DNA from 4 places in the Oceanobacter antarcticus genome. Region 3 is predicted to be linked to each of the others. Evidence: predicted binding sites of a transcription regulator. Region 3 holds the regulator's gene; each other region holds the start of a gene.
The links. Region 3 encodes sigma-54, which starts transcription at its own class of promoters, with help from an activator protein. Its sites were predicted from a motif close to TGGCACNNNNNTTGCTNT; they were not measured.
Positions count from the first base shown of each region.

Region 1: the regulator sigma-54 is predicted to act here: its motif matches at 1,240-1,257, upstream of glnT (type III glutamate--ammonia ligase).
Region 2: the regulator sigma-54 is predicted to act here: its motif matches at 1,108-1,125, upstream of WG929_RS13230 (ammonium transporter).
Region 4: the regulator sigma-54 is predicted to act here: its motif matches at 1,549-1,566, upstream of WG929_RS02985 (pilin).

Region 1 covers NZ_JBBKTX010000011.1:89,855-92,982, forward strand. Annotated here, with positions in the region: gene WG929_RS10425 (metallophosphoesterase family protein) at 1-272, shown strand, start outside; gene WG929_RS10430 (helix-turn-helix domain-containing protein) at 446-1,036, opposite strand; gene glnT (type III glutamate--ammonia ligase) at 1,334-2,683, shown strand; gene WG929_RS10440 (class II glutamine amidotransferase) at 2,899-3,128, shown strand, end outside.
Region 2 covers NZ_JBBKTX010000015.1:126,727-129,854, reverse strand. Annotated here, with positions in the region: gene rlmKL (bifunctional 23S rRNA (guanine(2069)-N(7))-methyltransferase RlmK/23S rRNA (guanine(2445)-N(2))-methyltransferase RlmL) at 1-771, shown strand, start outside; gene WG929_RS13230 (ammonium transporter) at 1,235-2,449, shown strand; gene hmuQ (heme-degrading protein HmuQ) at 2,520-2,825, opposite strand; gene WG929_RS13220 (PilT/PilU family type 4a pilus ATPase) at 3,123-3,128, shown strand, end outside.
Region 3 covers NZ_JBBKTX010000007.1:19,578-22,705, reverse strand. Annotated here, with positions in the region: gene rapZ (RNase adapter RapZ) at 1-194, opposite strand, end outside; gene ptsN (PTS IIA-like nitrogen regulatory protein PtsN) at 221-679, opposite strand; gene hpf (ribosome hibernation-promoting factor, HPF/YfiA family) at 683-985, opposite strand; gene WG929_RS07015 (RNA polymerase factor sigma-54) at 1,037-2,527, opposite strand; gene lptB (LPS export ABC transporter ATP-binding protein) at 2,657-3,128, opposite strand, start outside.
Region 4 covers NZ_JBBKTX010000003.1:26,983-30,110, forward strand. Annotated here, with positions in the region: gene WG929_RS02980 (hypothetical protein) at 1-1,053, shown strand, start outside; partial or broken gene WG929_RS21400 (hypothetical protein) at 1,150-1,401, shown strand; gene WG929_RS02985 (pilin) at 1,735-2,208, shown strand; gene pilB (type IV-A pilus assembly ATPase PilB) at 2,335-3,128, shown strand, end outside.

The DNA.
Region 1 (3,128 bases), on a different contig from region 3:
CCGTTGCCGACAGTTATGGCGTCGCCCTGACCGCCGTTGATACATTGTCTGGAGACGCTGTCTTGCTGGCCCGTAAAACTGACGCTGGCTGGGAAGCACTGACATCCGCAGACTGCATTTACCAGGGCCTGTGGCTGGAAAGCTACACCGTAACAGCACCGTCTCGTGATGCTGCCTGCTCCGGCGAACCGCTGGTCGGTTATGACGCCGATGGCAACAGTTGGTGGACTGTACTGAATAGCGATGCCGAATTGGCCTTGGTGTCTCGTTAAGGCAAGCTGACTCAGCAGGTAACGCCCAAGGATTACCCACCATGGTGTGCGGTAATCCACAAGCGCCCTCAGGATAGTGTCCACTTATATTTTAGTGGACACTTTGCGGACACGGACGGAGCCGGTTTGTACGGACGCCCTCCGTGGCTGTCGAAAAGCCAGTCCGCCGACCGTTATTCTTCCACGTAGTTAATAATCGACAACAATTGCAACGGCACTTCGACCAGTTTCTCCGGGCCGTGTGGCGTTTCGGCATCAAAGGTCAGGCTGTCGCCCGGGCCCATTTCATACAGGTGGTTGCCGTGGCGGTAAATCAGGCTGCCTTTCAGCATGTAGATAAATTCTTCGCCGGGGTGCGAAAAGGTCGGAAAAACTTCCGACAGATCGTCCATGGTGATCAGGAAGGGTTCAAAATTGCGTTTGCCGCCGCGTTGGTAAGTCAGTAGTTGGTAGGTATGGCCCTTGTCGGTGCCTCTGCGGACGACTTCCAGTCCTGCTCCCGACGGGGTGAAGTGGGCTCCGCCATCCGGGCGGTCGTAGTCGCTGAACAGTTTCGAAATAGGCAGGCCAATGGCGGTACAAAGGCGACTGAGGGTTTCGAGACTGGTGGAGACCTGGGCGTTCTCTATTTTGCTGACCATGCCCTGGCTGATGCCGGAAATTCGCGCCACATCGGTGATTTTTAATCCTTCTTCCAATCTGGCCTTTTTGACCTTCATGGCAATGTACTGATCCAGATTAAAACGGGTGTCGTTTCCTTCCATATCTGAAAGCTCCATTAATACCTGGTTTGCCCTTCTGTAGTGCGATTTTGTGATTGGTTGCATTTTAATGGTGCTAAAAAACAGCCATTCAACCATTACAGCAGGTGCAAGAGGGTTTCTTTGCGGGAAAATTTATTGACTCACTATAGGTAAATCGGGGCTTTCGGTTCAATATGAAAAAAATATTCCCTCAAGGAAAGTGATGGCACAGGGGTTGCATTCACTTAAAGAAATTAATTTTCCTAAAGAGAAATAAAGGTTCGGCGAAAAGCTGACCCAGGAATCAGGAGCAAGTGTATGTCGTCCACGACCCCATCCGCCGCCGAAATCGAAGCTTTTATGTCGGAAAATGATATTCGGTATGTGCTGGCGCAGTTTGTTGATATTCACGGTGTGGCCAAGACCAAGTCAGTGCCAGCCAATTGTCTTATGGATGTTGTTGAAAAGGGTGCCGGGTTTGCCGGGTTTGCGGTCTGGGGTATGGGGATGGAGCCACACGGCCCGGATTTCCTCGCCCGTGGTGATCTGGCCAGTCTGACGACGGTGCCTTGGCAGCCAGGTTATGCCCGCATTGCCTGTGACGGTTACGTCAATAATCAGCCACATCCTTACGACAGTCGCGTGGTGTTAAAAAACCAGCTCAAGCGCTTGGACGACAAGGGTTGGACATTAAACACCGGTCTTGAACCTGAGTTCTCGCTGTTCAAGCGTAACGCCGATGGCACATTGGGGCCGGTTGATGATACCGACAACCTGGACAAGCCTTGCTACGACTACAAGGGGCTGTCGCGCTCGCGTGAGTTTCTCGAAACACTGGTGGAAAGCCTGCAACAAGTCGGCATGGACGTGTATCAGATCGACCATGAAGACGCCAACGGCCAGTTCGAAATCAACTACACCTACAGCGATGCCCTGACCTCTGCCGACCGTTTCACCCTGGTGCGTATGGCCGCAGGTGAAATTGCCAACGACCTTGGCATGGTGTGCTCCTTTATGCCCAAGCCCGCGTCGGATCGTACCGGTAACGGTATGCACTTCCATCTGTCGATTTGCGATGAGAGTGGCAAGAACCTGTTTGGCGATGACAGTGACAAGCAGGGTATGGGGTTGTCGAAAATGGCTTACCACTTCACCGCCGGTCTGCTGTTGCATGCCAAGGCGTTGTGTGCCATCGCCGCGCCAACGGTGAACTCCTACAAGCGACTGGTGGTGGGTGGATCAGCCTCTGGCGCGACCTGGGCACCGGCCTATATCTGCTACGGCGACAACAACCGTTCTGCCATGGTGCGCGTACCTTACGGACGACTGGAATTCCGCCTGCCAGACTCAGGTTGTAACCCTTATCTGGTGCACGCGGCACTGATTGCTGCTGGTATGGATGGCATTGAGCGTGAGCTGGAAGCTGGTGATCCGATGAATATCAATCTGTACGCACTGAGCCAGCAAGAACGCGAAGAGCAAGGCATTGAAATTCTGCCGCAAACCCTGGGTGAAGCCATTGCTGAGCTGGAAAAAGACACCGTGCTGACCGACGCCATTGGCAAGGAAGTGATGGGTGAATTTATCAAGCTCAAAAAAGACGAGTGGATTGATTACTGCCGTCATGTGAGTGATTGGGAAGTGAAACGCTACGGCGAATTTTTCTGAGCAGTGCCAAGTAACCTGTAACTGGCTGCCACGCTCCGGCGTGGTCGCCCTGCGGTTTGCATTCCCAGGCGCGAGCATGGGAATGAGAAACAAACATTTAAATACTGAATTCACTGCTTTTGCCCCGGCAAAAGCGGAACGGTTTCGCTCGGTCTGAAGCAGGCATAGCGAAGTGTGTAATGAATATACGACTGTGAAAAAACGAGGATAACGCGATGTGTGGAATCGTAGGTCTGTACCTGAAAAATCCGGCGCTGGAGAGCCAGCTCGGTGCCCTGTTTGAACCCATGCTGATCGCGATGACCGATCGCGGCCCGGACAGCGCCGGGTTTGCCATTTACGGTGATGAAGTTGCCGATGGCACCAAGCTGACCCTGCGTCACGAGCATCTGAATTACGACTGGGAAGCGCTGGCAGAAGCGGCTCGTGCCGAGTTGAATGCCGA
Region 2 (3,128 bases), on a different contig from region 3:
GAGGAGGCTAAGGCCGAGCGACGGTTACTGGATGTGCTGGCGGTGCTGCCTGAAGTCACAGGTATTCCTGCTGACCATATTGTACTCAAGCGTCGTGAACGTCAAAGTGGCAAACGGCAGTATGAAAAACGTTCCAGTGATGGCCTGATTCGGCACCGTTTTCCGACCATGGAAGGTCGAGTGCAAGTCTGGGTGAACCTGAAGGATTATCTCGATACCGGTCTGTTTCTGGATCATCGCCCGACCCGTCTGGAAATAGCCAAGCGGGCTGTAGCACAGCCAGGTATGTCGTTCCTGAACCTGTTCTGTTACACCGCGACTGCCAGTGTTCATGCTGCAGAAGCCGGTGCTGTGTGCACCAGTGTGGATATGTCGCGTACCTATCTGGGTTGGGGGCGGGAAAATTTCGATCTGAATGGCATTGATACCAGTAAACACGAATTTGTGCAGGCTGATGCGCTGCAATGGCTAGCAGACTGCTCACAACAGTATGACTTGATTTTCATGGATCCACCGACCTTCTCCAACTCCAAACGGATGGAAGGGGTGCTGGATATCCAGCGTGATCATGTGCTGTTGATTCAGCAGGCGGTTGCTTGCCTTAAGCCGGGGGGAACGTTGATCTTTTCGACCAATCTGCGCAAGTTTGCCATCGAGGAAGAAGCGTTGAGTGGACTCAGTATCCGCAATGTCAGTAAATGGTCTGTTCCTTTTGATTATTCACGTCGTCCGAATATTCATCATTGCTTCCATATTCAGATGGCTGAGTAGTTTTTTGTAGCCATACGGTGAAGGAATCAATTGCTCTCCGCTGTCATCGATCCACCCCTACAAGATCTCCTACAAGATGTTGTAGGGGGATATCAGGTTTATTGTCTGTTTGTTCGATGCAAGGTTTTATCTTTTCTTTGCACTTAACTGGTGCTCTTGTCTTATTTTTGCACGGAAATGATACATTTTTTTCTTCTTTGGCACTTATAAAAAGCTTAACTTCCTCACTTAAAGACTGAATACTTATTATTTACGCACAGCGCTGGTGCCTATAGTTTCCATATTGCTCTGTAATGGCGCAAATTATCATATTGAATTGTGTCAAAGTTGACAATTTGGTATGAATCCTGCTTTTCCAATCTCCTTGAATATATGAAGCGCCATTTTGGTGCCATTGCTCGATAGCGTCTATCGGTCAATACCTGAGTAAACGATTAGGGGAATTCTCGTGGGGAATCTGGATTTGCACGGTGTTAACAGTGCCGTAGAAACACTGATGTCTGGTACCAATACGCTGTTTATTTTGCTGGGTGCCATTATGGTGCTGCTAATGCATGGGGGGTTTGCTTTTCTCGAAGTCGGGACGGTTCGTCATAAAAACCAGGTAAATGCCCTGGTTAAAATTCTTACCGATTTTGGTATCTCGACACTGGCATATTTTTTTATCGGTTATCAAATTGCTTACGGCAATCACTTCTTTGCCAGCGCAGATACCCTGGCAGCCAACAATGGCTATGAGTTGGTCAAATTTTTCTTTCTGCTGACCTTTGCTGCGGCTATTCCTGCCATCATCTCAGGCGGCATTGCCGAGCGTGCCAAATTTTATCCGTTCCTGATTGGGTCTGGCTTGACCGTGGCATTTGTCTATCCCGTGTTTGAAGGGATGATCTGGAATGGCAATTATGGCTTTCAAGACTGGCTGGAGAGTCAGTTTGGTGCCGCGTTTCACGATTTTGCCGGTTCTGTCGTTGTGCATGGTGTGGGAGGCTGGATTGCCTTTGCTGCGGTTTACTTGTTGGGTTCGCGTAATGGACGTTACCGCAATGGTCGTGTCGTGGCGTTTGCGCCATCCAACATTCCTTTTTTGGCATTGGGCGCCTGGATTCTGACTGTGGGTTGGTTCGGTTTTAATGTGATGTCAGCCCAGACGATTGACGGTATTTCCGGTTTGGTGGCCGTGAACAGTCTGATGGCGATGGTTGGCGGTACCCTGGTGGCCATGGTCGTCGGTAAAAATGACCCTGGCTTTATTCACAATGGCCCGCTGGCGGGGTTGGTGGCGGTATGTGCTGGCTCGGATATTATGCACCCGATCGGCTCGTTCTTGGTTGGTGGGGTTGCCGGGGCATTGTTTGTCTTTGTGTTTACTCTGGCCCAGAACCGTTTCAGCAAGTTTGATGATGTCCTTGGTGTATGGCCCTTACATGGTCTGTGTGGTTTGTGGGGTGGTATTGCGGCGGGTGTTTTCGGGGCGGAATCGCTGGGTGGATTGGGAGGCGTCAGTTTTACTGCCCAGGTTATTGGTTCGCTGGCTGGCGTTCTGGTGGCGGTTGGCGGCGGCTTTATTGTATATGGTCTGGTTAAGGTTGTGGCAGGTCTGCGGCTGACCGAAGAAGAAGAGTTTAATGGTGCGGATTTGTCGATTCACAAAATCGGCTCTACCAGCGACGATGGATGATATTTGCCGTTGCCGACCAGACAAAAAAGGCGCTCCGGCGCCTTTTGGGGTTCTGTCATGTTAAGAAACGTTATAGCACCACCTCAAAACACTCCAGCTGCGGTGGCCCTATATAGATATCCTTACGTGTGCCTCCGGCATTGGCGTGTGCCTTGCGGAAAGCTTCAGACTTGGTCCAGTCTTCAAATGCCTGCTGGGATTCCCACACCGAATGGGAAGCAAACAAGACCTGCTCTGTCGTGGTTGGACCCTTCAGCAAGTTAAAAGAAGTAAAACCGGGTACTTCTTCAAGGAAGGTTTCGCGGTTTTTCCAAATATCGATAAAGTCCTGCTCACAACCGGGTTTGATACGAAAGCGGTTCATGGCGATGTACATGGTGTTCTCCAGAGACGGTGAAAGGGAGGCGAATCTCTCAAATAATACCTGTTGGAGTGACACCGTTGATAGTTGCTGGATCAACAGCTGCCGTTATGTTGCGGTATGTCAGTAACAATCTGGCAGAGAGATAGGGGAATCACCCATTTGTGATTGTGAACTGGATCACATTCACAGGTGGGTGAGCTGACATTTTCGCCGACTCTCATAATACAGTCGCGGCCTGTCACCAAGCTGCAGTAAGCTAATCGCGACCAGACGTTCGTTCATATATAGATAGCTGGAGATAAACGTTTTATGAGT
Region 3 (3,128 bases):
GCATCGGGCAGGTTACGAACGTCAACGCTGACAGCAACGTTGGCGCGTTTTTCCGCACTGTAGGGCAAGCCTGCGAGTGCTGGCAGTAAATCGACCGGTAGATTATCGATGCAATAAAACCCGAGGTCTTCAAGCACCGCCAGTGCGCTGGATTTACCTGAGCCTGAACGGCCACTGATCACAACCAGACGCATGTGCTGTCTCCGTGTTTTGGGCAAGGTCAGTTGTCGGCCAGCGCCCGTTGATACAGTTCCTGGTCGCTGCTCGCACTGCGTAATAGGTGGCGATATTGGCTCTGGCTGAAATTTTCTGCCAGGGTTGCCAGTATTTTCAGGTGGTCGTCTGTTGCTTCTTCAGGCACCAGCAAGGCAAATACAAGATCGACCGGTTGATGGTCTATGGCATCAAAGTCGATGGCCTCACGCAGGTGGAGTAATACCCCAACGGCCTGTTCACATTGTCGTAATCGACAGTGGGGGATAGCGATACCTTCGCCAATGCCGGTACTGCCAAGGCGCTCACGCCCAAGCAGACGTTCAAAAACCTCATCCGATGAGCTGCCATCCACTTCTTCAGCAATCAGCTCTGCCAGAAACTCCAGCAGTTTTTTTTTGCTGGTCATGGCGACATCGGTACGAGTACGTTCAGGCGCAAGAATATCGGCAATCGCTATGCTCATGTGTCAGCCTTGTCCGTGCTGTCGGGCAACCAGTTTTTCTTTGTGTTTCAGCACTTGCCGATCCAGTTTGTCGGCCAGCAAGTCAATGGCAGCGTACATGTCGTCATGGGATGACGTCGCATGAAAATCGGCACCACTGACGTGGAGTGAGGCTTCTGCCAGCTGGCGTCCCTTTTCGAGGGTCAGGGTAACCTGACCGGAGGTAATGGGTTCGGCATGTCGCTCAAGGCGAACCAGTTTTTCCTTGACGTATTCTTCCATGGCTGCGGTAACTTCGACATGGTGTCCACTGATATTGATGCTCATAAACGGCTCCTTATGGCTCGCTTTAAACCGAACAAGGATCGACGGGGTCGATCAAATCAACTGTTTCCGCTCATTCGATGGCGGAATCATCATTGCCTCACGATATTTGGCCACCGTGCGGCGTGCAACCTGAATTCCCTTATCTCCGAGGACGACGGCGATCTTGTTGTCACTCAGTGGCTTGCGCGGGTTTTCTTCGCTAATCAGCTTCTTGATCATGGCGCGAATGGCGGTTGATGAACATTCGCCGCCAGCATCGGTATTGACATGGCTGGAGAAGAAATACTTCAGCTCAAAAATACCACGCGGCGTGTGCATGAATTTTTGTGTCGTTACCCGTGAAATGGTCGACTCGTGCATACCAACGGCATCGGCAATATCATGCAGTACCAGTGGTTTCATAGCTTCTTCGCCCTGCTCAAAAAAGTCGAGCTGATATTCGACAATTTTGGTGGCGACTTTCAGCAGGGTTTCGTTGCGGCTTTGCAGGCTTTTGATAAACCAGCGCGCTTCTTGCAGGTGATCTTTGAGGAAGGCGTTGTCAGCACTGCTGTCCGAGCGGCGCACCAGCGAGGCGTAGTCGGAGTTTACCCGCAGTTTTGGGGCAATATCCGGGTTCAGTTCAACGCGCCATTCATCGCGGATGTTGCGCACGATCACGTCGGGCACAACGTATTCTGACTGTTCGGAGCTGATTCCGGCCCCTGGCTTGGGATTCAGCTCCTTAACCAGACGCAAGACGGCTTTGAGGTCTTCTTCTTTCAGCCGGGTTTTGCGCATCAGCGTGGGGTAGTCTTTACTGCCCAGCAAGGCAATGTAGTCACCGATCACCAGTTTGGCTTCTGCCAGCCAGGGAGTGTCGGCTGGTAGCTGGTTTAACTGCAGGATCAGGCATTCGCGCAGGTCGCGGGCAAAAACACCAGCCGGATCAAACTGTTGCAGACGTTTGAGTACGGCTTGGACTTCGTCTTCCTCAACCCCAAATTCCGGATCCATGGAACCCAGTACGTCGTCTATGGTGGTGTGGAGGTAGCCGTCGTCGTCGACACCGTCAATCAGCATGGTGGCAATCTCGCGATCGACATCACTCATGGGAGTCAGATTCAGTTGCCATTCCAGATGCCCTTGCAGGTCGTCGGAGGTGGCATGACGGGAGTCGTAGTCAAAGTCGTCGTCGCCGACAGAGCCTGAGCCGGAGGAAACGCCAGCGGTAGTCTGGAAAGTATCGTCCCAATTGCTGTCGACCGGCAGGTCATCCGGCATCTTGTCGTCCGACCACTGTTCACCCAGTTCCTGGGCGTCTGTGTCGGTCGCTGTCGCCGTGACGGCGGCTTCTCGTTCCTGATCGCCGTTGTTTTGCTGAGCATCCGTGTAGTCGTCGTGCTCGGACTCTTCGAATTCCAGCATGGGATTGGAATCCAGGGCTTCCTGGATTTCCTGTTGCAGATCAAGGGTAGACAATTGCAGCAGTCGAATTGCCTGTTGCAGCTGGGGGGTCATGGTCAGCTGCTGACCCATTTTTAACTGAAGCGATGCTTTCATACAGCGTTATAGTTCATCGGTTGTCGGCATGGTCTGTGCATTATACGCCAGCCTGTGAGGCTGGGAATGCTTTTCATGGTGTCGAAATGAAACAGCGCCGGGCATCATAGCCCTGTAAGCCAGTAAGAATCAAAGACGGAAGTCCTGACCAAGGTAGATGGCCCGAACCTGTTCGTTGGCGAGTACTTCATCGGCGCTGCCTTCGGCAATAATGTGTCCACCGCCTACGATATAGGCTTTTTCACAAATTGCGAGGGTTTCGCGGACGTTGTGATCGGTAATCAGTACGCCAATGCCGCGCGCCTTGAGCTGGCGAATGATGGCCATAATGTCGGATACGGAAATCGGGTCGACACCGGCAAAGGGTTCATCGAGCAAAATAAATGAGGGTTCGGCGGCCAGTGCCCGGGCAATTTCTACCCGGCGGCGTTCACCGCCGGAGAGTGACATCCCCAGGCTGCTGCGAATGTGCTGGATGTGAAATTCGTCCAGCAGTTGTTCCAGCTGTTGCTGGCGTTGTTGTTTTTGCAGTTCTGTGCGGGTTTCCAGAATGGCCATGATGTTGTCTTCGACGCTGAGCTTGCGGAAGATCGAGGCTTCT
Region 4 (3,128 bases), on a different contig from region 3:
ACCAGCACCAGCTACACCCTCGCCAGCGACGCCAACTGGCTTTATCGTATTGGCCAATATGGTATCGACACCATCAGCCGCTACGACGCCACTAGCAGTCTCAGCACCCCGGAATGGACCTACACCACCAACGACGATGGTGACAGCAGCGCCAATACCTATACTCTGGTACATCAGGATGACCAATACGGCTGGCTGCTTCGTTACGGTGCCAACAGCGCCTGGAAAGTAGATACCACCGCCAGCAGTGAAGCTGACTTCAAAGTGGCTGAAATCGACCTCTCCGACTACCGGGTAGCGCTGGATGGCTACAGCACCGAACCCAACATGGTCGATGCCGCCATCGACAACAACCAGCTGTTTATTCTGACCCAGCGCTATGGCATTGACGGCAATAACACTGCTTACGTGGTGGTATACGATCTCGATACCCTGACAGAAATCGATACTGATACCCAGACCGACGGCCTCAAGGGCATTCCTCTCACCGTTACCAACCCTGGCACGCTGGAGCTGCTCAATGGCCAACTGTACATTGCCGCCCGTGGTGACTACGGCAGCAACAGCGGTGGCTTGGATGTAATCGACACCACCACCTATGCCGTTAGCAACCTGATCGACGGCACCACCTTCGCCGATCTGAACGACACCAGCGCCGCAACACCGCAGTATTACCATGTCAAAGACATCGCCGTGGTCAGCGACCAGCAAGCCTATGTCAACATCAGCGTCGAAGCCGGATGGAGCAGTGTCGCCAGCTACCTCTATGAGATCAATCCCGGTAGCGACAAGGCCACCATCACAACCACAGCCAACGCCATCGACATTAACAGCCTGATGACCAACAGCGTCAGCAATCCGGAAGACAGCTACAGCCTCGGCGACATCACCATCGACAACAACCAGCGCCTGTGGATTGCTATCACCAACGCCACCCAACCCGGCCTGCTGGTACTGGATACCGACACCAACAGCCAAAACGGCGACGTCATCAGCCTCGACCTGGTACCTGATACCATCGTCTTCCTGACTGACGAACTGACCGCGCAATAACCCCGCCCACATCACCCATCCCGTGGGGACCGGCTCTGCCCGGCGCCCCACCCCTCCGCCCGTGTCCAACCGGCTCCATCCGTTCCCAACCGGCCCTGCCCGGCACCCCACCCCTGTAGGGACCGGCTCCGTCCGTGTCCAACCGGCTCCGTCCGTGCCCAACCGGCTCCGTCCGTGTCCAACCGGCTCCGTCCGTGTCCAACCGGCTCCGTCCGTGTCCAACCGGCTCCGTCCGTGTCCAACCGGCTCCGTCCGTGCCCAACCGGCTCCGTCCGTGCCCAACCGGCTCCGTCCGTGCCCATAAAAACCGCAAAAGTCACAACCACAGACATGGCCAGATATACCTGACAATCACGCACCTGAGTGACAATATTTGTCAGTTTATATCCGATCCGGTAACCCGCTCTTTTGAAAACGGGTTAAGCAACCAACAACCGGGCAAAAGAAACGAGAACCGGGTCACATAAACCCGCTCATTCCACGAAAATCAACACCTGGCACGCTATTCGCTTAATAGTTTATGAGCAAGAAGCAGATGGTCAAATTCCAGGAAGCCACCCCCTCTTCGACTTCCAGGGTTTACCCGGTGCTTTGACTGAGGTGTCGTCAAGACACCTCAAACTGCGTTCGCAGGACACTTGAAACGTTGCACAACCCTAAAATTTGAGAGTGGAGACTTCCATGAAAACGATGCAAAAAGGTTTTACCCTGATTGAATTGATGATCGTAATTGCGATCATCGGTATTTTGGCCGCTGTGGCGATTCCTCAGTATCAGTCCTACATTGCTCGCTCTGAAGTACAGACTTCTTTAGCCAGCCTGACAGGCATCCAGAATGCAACTGAAGATTACTTCGCCCGCTACGGCATACTGCCAGCAACAGCGGGTCCAATCGCGGATTATAATGGTACTGATCTAACAGAAGCCGCTTATATTACATTTGACAATTACGACGTCACTCTGGCTTGGCCTACGGCTGCGACCAGTACTGATGGAGATGCTGTAACGGCTACTATCACCTTTGATAATAATGCTAGTGGCTTGATCAATGGTAAATATTACACAGTGTCTGGTACTATCAATGGTGATGCCTTGACTCTGGACTGGACTGTAAGCGCTACCGACCTAGATACCGCTTATCAGCCACAAATGTAACACTGAAAAGACATAAAAAAGCCCCGCCATTGCGGGGCTTTTTTATGTCTCGCCCAAACCACAGATGCCGACCCCAACCAATTTTGCTATGTTGCTCTCTGAATATGGATTTGTCTCAGGTGAATCATGATCTCGCTTAACGGTATTTCAAAACGTCTTTCAGAATCCGGCATCGCACCTGCTCTATTGCAGGAATTGCTGACTCTGGCCCGCGACAAAAAACAGCCCTTTATCCAGGTGGCAGCAGAATCTGGCAAAATCACACCAGCACAAATCGCTACCGCTGCAGCCGAAGAATTTGGCTTGCCACTACTGGATCTGGAAGCCTTTGATATTGATCTGATTCCTGGTGACCTGATCAGCAATGAACAATTGGAAAAACACCGCACCCTGCCGTTAATGGTACGAGGCAACCGCCTGTTTGTAGCCCAGAGTGACCCATCCCAGATACAGGCGATTGATGAGTTTAAATTCAGTACCGGTATGACCATTGAGCCGGTGATTGTTGAGTACAACAAGCTGCAGGCGTTGGTGGATAAAATGCTGGCCGCCAACGATACCAGCATGGGCGATCTCGACAGTGAGCTGGAAGACGTTGATCTGGAAGACCCGGACGCCGCCGACAAGGCCCAGGAAAAAACAGCAACCGCAGCAGAAGACGACGCTCCGATCGTGCGTTTTGTTAATAAAATGCTGTTGGATGCCATTAAACTGGGCTCGTCCGATATTCACTTCGAACCTTACGAAAAACGCTATCGGGTGCGTTATCGTACCGATGGTATCTTGCATGAGGTCACCAGCCCACCAGTGTCGCTGACCGGCAAGATTGCCGCCCGGCTCAAGGTGATGTCGCAAATGGATATTTCCGAGCGCCGTATGCCCCAGGATGGCCGTATCAAGATGCGGCTTTCCAAAAGCAA